3 regions of the Shewanella sp. BJSY2023SW001 genome follow, and region 1 is predicted to be linked to each of the others. Evidence: predicted binding sites of a transcription regulator. Region 1 holds the regulator's gene; each other region holds the start of a gene.
The links. Region 1 encodes NrdR, which represses ribonucleotide reductase genes. Its sites were predicted from a motif close to AAACACNANATNTNGTGTTT; they were not measured.
Positions count from the first base shown of each region.

Region 2: the regulator NrdR is predicted to act here: its motif matches at 955-974, upstream of nrdD (anaerobic ribonucleoside-triphosphate reductase).
Region 3: the regulator NrdR is predicted to act here: its motif matches at 1,199-1,218, upstream of nrdA (class 1a ribonucleoside-diphosphate reductase subunit alpha).

Region 1 covers NZ_JBKORF010000020.1:9,252-11,456, reverse strand. Annotated here, with positions in the region: gene glyA (serine hydroxymethyltransferase) at 1-846, shown strand, start outside; gene nrdR (transcriptional regulator NrdR) at 956-1,408, shown strand; gene ribD (bifunctional diaminohydroxyphosphoribosylaminopyrimidine deaminase/5-amino-6-(5-phosphoribosylamino)uracil reductase RibD) at 1,449-2,205, shown strand, end outside.
Region 2 covers NZ_JBKORF010000019.1:37,895-40,099, reverse strand. Annotated here, with positions in the region: gene nrdD (anaerobic ribonucleoside-triphosphate reductase) at 1-929, opposite strand, end outside; gene ACMHXH_RS04290 (hypothetical protein) at 1,139-1,888, opposite strand; gene rssA (patatin-like phospholipase RssA) at 2,066-2,205, opposite strand, start outside.
Region 3 covers NZ_JBKORF010000011.1:159,822-162,026, reverse strand. Annotated here, with positions in the region: gene nrdA (class 1a ribonucleoside-diphosphate reductase subunit alpha) at 1-1,038, opposite strand, end outside; gene ACMHXH_RS02480 (HAD family hydrolase) at 1,523-2,191, opposite strand; gene ubiG (bifunctional 2-polyprenyl-6-hydroxyphenol methylase/3-demethylubiquinol 3-O-methyltransferase UbiG) at 2,196-2,205, opposite strand, start outside.

The DNA.
Region 1 (2,205 bases):
GGCAAGCTGTACAACATCATCCCTTACGGTATCGATGAGTCCGGCAAGATTGACTACAGCGAACTCGAAACGCTGGCGCTGGAACACAAGCCCAAGATGATCATCGGCGGCTTCTCGGCCTACTCAGGCATAGTTGACTGGGCCAAGCTGCGCGAAATCGCCGACAAAATTGGCGCTTACCTGTTTGTCGATATGGCCCACGTGGCCGGTCTTATCGCTGCCGGTGTTTATCCTAACCCTGTGCCGCACGCCCACGTGGTGACTTCGACCACTCACAAGACGCTGGCCGGTCCCCGCGGTGGTGTGATTCTGTCGGCTGCCGACGATGAAGATCTGTACAAGAAGCTGAATTCCGCAGTATTCCCGGGCGGTCAGGGTGGTCCTCTGATGCACGTTATCGCCGGTAAAGCCGTGGCCTTCAAAGAAGCACTGGAGCCGGAATTCAAGACCTATCAGCAGCAGGTGGTCAACAACGCCAAGGCCATGGTTGAGGTGTTCCTCGAGCGCGGTTACAAGATAGTTTCCGGCGGTACCAGCAACCATCTGATGCTGGTGGACCTGATTGGCCGTGAGCTGACCGGTAAAGAAGCCGACGCCGCTCTGGGCCGCGCCAACATCACAGTTAACAAGAACTCAGTGCCTAACGACCCCCGCTCACCATTTGTGACCTCCGGGGTGCGTATCGGTACACCGGCCATCACTCGCCGCGGTTTCAAGGAAGCCGAAGCCCGTGAACTGACCGGCTGGATCTGTGATGTGCTCGACAATGCTCACGATGACGCCGTTATCGAGCGCGTGAAGAGCCAGGTGCTGGAACTGTGCGCTCGCTTCCCTGTTTACGGTTAACCTTTTCAAGGGAATAGGATAAACTTCGATGGCCGCTGAATTCAGCGGCCATTTTTGTTCCTGCCATTTAGCAGCAGCCGCTGCCGGCAACTGAGCACCAGGAGGCATAATGCATTGTCCATTTTGCAGTGCGACGGATACCAAGGTGATAGATTCCAGGCTGGTGGCAGACGGTCATCAGGTGCGCCGTCGCCGGGAATGTACTCTGTGTCATGAACGCTTTACCACCTTTGAAGGTGCCGAGCTCGTCATGCCCAGAGTGATCAAGCGCGATGGCAGCAGGCAACCGTTCGATGAGGATAAGCTGCGCGGCGGTATGCTGCGCGCCGCCGAGAAACGTCCGGTTTCCATGGATAAGATTGAAGAGGCGATCAGCAAGATCAAGTCCACCCTCAGAGCCACAGGCGAGCGGGAAGTGACCTCGGAAATGATCGGCAACCTGATGATGGATCATCTTATTGAGCTGGATAAGGTGGCCTATATTCGTTTTGCCTCTGTGTATCGTGCCTTTGAAGATGTGTCAGAGTTTGGTGAAGCGATTGCCAAGCTGGAGAAAAAATAGGCTGTCAGTCACAGCCAACTGTTAAGTAACGGAAACCCCCATGTGGTCCAATACTGATATCGCCATGATGAGCCGCGCCATAATGCTGGCTCGCCGTGGCCGTTATACAACCCGCCCCAACCCCAATGTCGGCTGCGTCATCATAGATGCCGATGGCAAGATTGTCGGCGAAGGCTGGCATCAGCGTGCCGGTGAGCCCCATGCCGAAGTACATGCCTTGAAAATGGCCGCTGACAAGGCCCGCGGCGCTACTGCCTATGTCACCCTCGAACCCTGCAGTCACTATGGTCGCACCCCGCCCTGTGCCGAAGCCTTAATTAAACATGGCCTCAAGCGGGTGGTGGTGGCTATGACAGATCCCAACCCTCAGGTGGCCGGCCGAGGTATCGGCATGCTGCAGGAGGCCGGGGTTCAGGTGCAGAGCGGTCTCTTGGCTGAGCAGGCCAGAGCGTTGAATCCGGGCTTTTTATCGCGGATGGAGCGAAATCGCCCCTGGGTCACCCTCAAACTGGCGGCGAGTCTCGATGGCAAGACGGCACTGGCCAACGGTGAGTCCAAGTGGATAACCGGCCCCGAGGCGCGCCGCGACGTGCAAAGGCTCAGGGCCCGCTGCTGCGCTCTGCTCACCGGCATTGAAACCGTATTGGCCGATGACCCTTCCTTGAATGTCCGGCACTCTGAGCTTGGCAGCCTGGGTGAAACCCTGAGTGAGCAGGAGCTTATTCAACCGCTGCGAGTGATACTCGACAGTAACTGCCGTATGCCGCTCGATGCCAGGTTATTGAAAATTGTCAGCC
Region 2 (2,205 bases), on a different contig from region 1:
AAAATAGACTCTTGGATCAGCCGTGACTCCCAGCTGGTACCCAAACCAAAACCGAAGGTAACAAAAGGCGTCTGACCATTAGCGGTATGCAGGGTATTGACCTCATATTCCAGCGACTGGAAGGCGTCGTGACACTCTTTCTTGGTCTGCTCTGTGGCAAACGCCTTGGCATCGGTAATCCCCCACTTGAGCGCCGTTTGATAATGCTTGTCGTAGCTCTTGGCCACAAAGGGGGCCAACACTTCATCTATGCGGTTGATTGTGGTGCCGCCATAAATATGGCTGGCGACCTGGGCGATGATCTGCGCGGTAACTGCAGTGGCAGTCGAGATGGATTTTGGCGTTTCAATCTCGGCATTGCCCATCTTGAACCCTTGGGTCAACATGCCACCGAGATCGATCAGCATACAGTTGAACATAGGGAAGAAAGGTGAATAGTCGAGATCGTGATAGTGGATCTCACCGGCCTCATGGGCGGCAACCACATCCTTGGGCAGGATATGATGTTTAGCATAATGTTTGGCGACAATACCGGCCAGGAGATCCCTCTGGGTGGGGATCACCTTGGAATCTTTATTGGCATTTTCGTTGAGCAAGGTCGCGTTACTCTGCTCGACCAGGCCGCGGATCTCCAGATTCAGGCGGCTGCTGGATTCACGGCAGATATCTCTGTCATGACGATATTCTATGTAGCTACGGGCCACTTGCTTGTACGGCCCTTCCATCAATAGATTTTCTACCCTGTCCTGCAACTCCTGGATATTGACCTCGGCCTTGTCGGTTACCGCCTGGGTGACCAAAGCTGCAACTGTGGCCGCATAGTCCGCATCTTCTATACCGCAGTGGCTAGAGGCCGCCAGCACCGCATCCCTTATCCTTGTTTCGTCGAACTGAGTACGGCACCCGTCCCGCTTAATCACTACCGGCATTTCTTTAATCTCCATGTTGTTTATTTAACACCATATATAGTGGTGTTTTATTAACCAAGCACTATATGTGGAGATTAAGCGACAAATCGCTCTTCAATACCATGATCTGGATCATGGTATTGAAGAGGATGAACAACACTATGGGATTAGTGCCGACGAGCACAACTTGTGGAGATTTTTCCCTTGACCGGGCTCCAAACGGCCGCTAGTCAGTACCTCTTTACCAAGGCCAGATAACTGTTGATTTGCCCACTGCCCTGCTGCTGGCTGCCCATGGCTGCAGCGGTGCGCATCAGCGCGCTGACACCACTGAGCCGGGATAACAGTTGCGGCTCTTGCAGTGCGGAGTCGACCTTGGCCGCTAGCTTGCTGCTGCCATTGCCGCTCTCTGCGCTCTTGGCAGTTTGGTTTTCGCCCTTGAGCACGGCATCCAACTGAGCCGCCACCTTGTTGGCCGCCAAAGAGCTCGATGGGGTATACATCATCCCCATATTGCCCATAAGACTGTCCGCTCCCTCAAGTGCATTGAGCAAAGGGCTTTGGCTGGCCTGTTGTCTGAGCAAACCAATCTGGCCTTGAATAAACTCCTTGAGGCTGACGTTATCCTTGGTATCAACTCCCATCAGGCCATTGCCCTGCAATTTGACCATCTGACTTTCAGACAACAGCCCTTCCTCGCCGAGGCGCGCCAACAGCTTGGGCAAATCGGCACTGCTGAACTGGCCTGAGCCGAAAAACTCCTTGGCCAACTCCTGCACCCGTGCGGCTCTTTTGCCATCGTTGGAGAGGGATATGCTGTCCTGCCCTATATTTGCCGAGGTTGAGCCCTTGCTTTTGTTGTCACTGACAGTTTCAGTGTCGACAACCGAGAGGCCGCTGCCGCTGGTCAAACGATTGTTGACGCCATAGGCATCGACCCCGGACAATCTGGGATCCACAGAAGAATGGATTGGCTGCATGTCAGTTTTCCGTCATATCGACGTTCTATTGGTTGTTTTTAAGACAAAATTGCTTGAGAAATGTCAGAAAAACGCCCTTTGAGCGCCTTGATGCTAATGATGTGCTGAACTATGCAGAAAGTGTGCCCACACCGCAGAAAATGTGCCCACACCAAGCATTAATAAAAAGCGCCTGCTTCAGAGACGCCCCAACGCCGCATCAATCAGATGCGAGGCCTGCTGCACCGCCTTCTCACCGGCGGCAATGGCTTCACTGGCACGGTGGAACTCCATAGTGCCTATATCCGACACCTTAGGTACAATACAGATATCCGGTG
Region 3 (2,205 bases), on a different contig from region 1:
CCGGTGATACATCAGCTTGTTGATCTGAACGCCATAGTCCAGGTGACGGATACGGTTGTCTTCAACACCACGGTTGTTTTTCAGTACTAGCAGCGATTCAACTTCCAGGTGCCAGATAGGGTAGAACAGGGTTGCAGCACCGCCGCGAACGCCGCCCTGGGAGCAGGATTTCACCGCAGTCTGGAAATATTTGTAAAAAGGCAAACAACCTGTGTGGAAGGCTTCGCCGCCACGAATAGGGCTGCCCAGGGCGCGAATACGGCCGGCGTTCACACCGATACCGGCTCTCTGGCTGACATATTTGACGATGGATGAGGCCGTGGCATTGATAGAATCCAGGCTGTCATCACACTCGATCAACACGCAAGAGCTGAACTGACGTGTCGGCGTACGCACACCGGACATGATAGGGGTCGGCAAAGAGATCTTGAAGGTAGAAACCGCATCATAAAAGTCTTTGACATACTGCAGCCGGGTTTCTTTCGGATAACGGGCAAACAGACAGGCGGCGACCAGAATGTAGAGGAACTGGGCACTTTCGTAGACTTCATGAGTCACACGGTTTTGTACCAGATACTTGCCTTCCAGCTGTTTGACGGCAGCATAGGAGAAGTTCATGTCGCGCCAGTGGTCGATATAGCTGTCGAGTACATCCAACTCTTCACGGCTGTAGTCTTCCAACAGGTGCTTGTCGTACTTGCCCATGGCAACCAACTTGCTGACATGATCAACCAGTTTTGGCGGCTCAAACTGACCAAAGGCTTTCTTACGCAAATGAAAAACAGCAAGGCGGGCGGCCAGGAACTGATAGTCCGGAGAGTCGGGAGAGATCAGATCGGCTGCGGCCTTGATAATGGTTTCATGGATGGCTTCAGTGGGAATACCATCGTAAAACTGCAGGTGAGAACGTAACTCCACCTCGGAGACCGAGACGTTGTTTAATCCTTTGGCTGCCCAGGTGATAACGCGATGGATCTTATCGAGATCTATGGTCTCGCGTGCGCCACTGCGTTTGGTAACTGTCATAGTGCTATTCATTGAAGATAGGCCTTGGTTGTAATATCTGTGACAATGACGCGTCGGCGTCATTAAACCTTCCCTTGTAAAACAATCAACCGAACAGTTAACGACGGCGGCCCGAGTGGGCTCTGTTAACCGGGAGTTTTCAGTGCAAGACTAGTATGTTTGATTGCGACTGATACACAAGATATGGTGTTTTTCTATATCTTGGATAACAAGATAGTGAGGTATGGCACTTTTTGCAAGCCTGAGTTTTGGGTATATCTTGTGGATATCTTGAGGATATTGAATGGCCGATTCCGCAAAGCTGCATCATTGCTGGCGCACAGTCATCATGGTTGAAAATTAAGCGATCTCACTCAAGGTGATCGACTGCTAAAATAAGCAGCGATCCGCGATCTTGCGCAGATCCGCTCGGTTAAAGTAGCATCCGGACTGCGACTTTCATTAAGGCCTTGTCCCCTCGGGAAAACAGTGCCGATTTAGCGTTTTTCTTACCTTGTTACCACAATGGCAGAGACATTACTGCCTGTGGATGGTTCAACTGCCAATCTGCGCCCCAGTCTGCCGGTTTATCCTCTGCCGCCAGATATCCCCACATGGCGATGGCAGAGGGCATATTAACCGCCTGCGCCGCGGCTATGTCGCGCTCTGCATCGCCAAGATAGAGAATACGTTCGGTCGCGCAGTTAAGCTGCTGGGCCCCCAGTAACATAGGAGCCGGGTGGGGCTTGCGATAGAGGGTAGTATCGGCACTGATCACAGCATCAAAGCGTTTAAGCAGCCCGATGCGCTCTAACAAGGGACGGGTAAAACGCGCTGGTTTATTGGTGACAATCCCCAGCGGCATAGCTCTTGAACGGGCACTGTCCAGCAAGGCTTCTATGCCTTCAAACAAACAGGCTTTTTGGCCGTTGACCGCATCATATTCCCTGAGCATCGCTTGCCGGAGATGCTCCTGCTCTTCGGCTGAGGCTTGGGGCACGGCGGCTTGCACCATGGCAAGCGAGCCGTGAGAGGCCAGAGTGCGCAAAAGTTTGCGCTTATCTTCTATCGATACCCCATGGGATGCCAGCGCCAAGGCCAGCGCTTCGGTCAGGTCCTCGGCGGTATCCACCAAAGTTCCATCCAAGTCGAACAGAATCCCTTGAAACGGCAGCTTAGGCGTCATGGCATCAGTCCTGG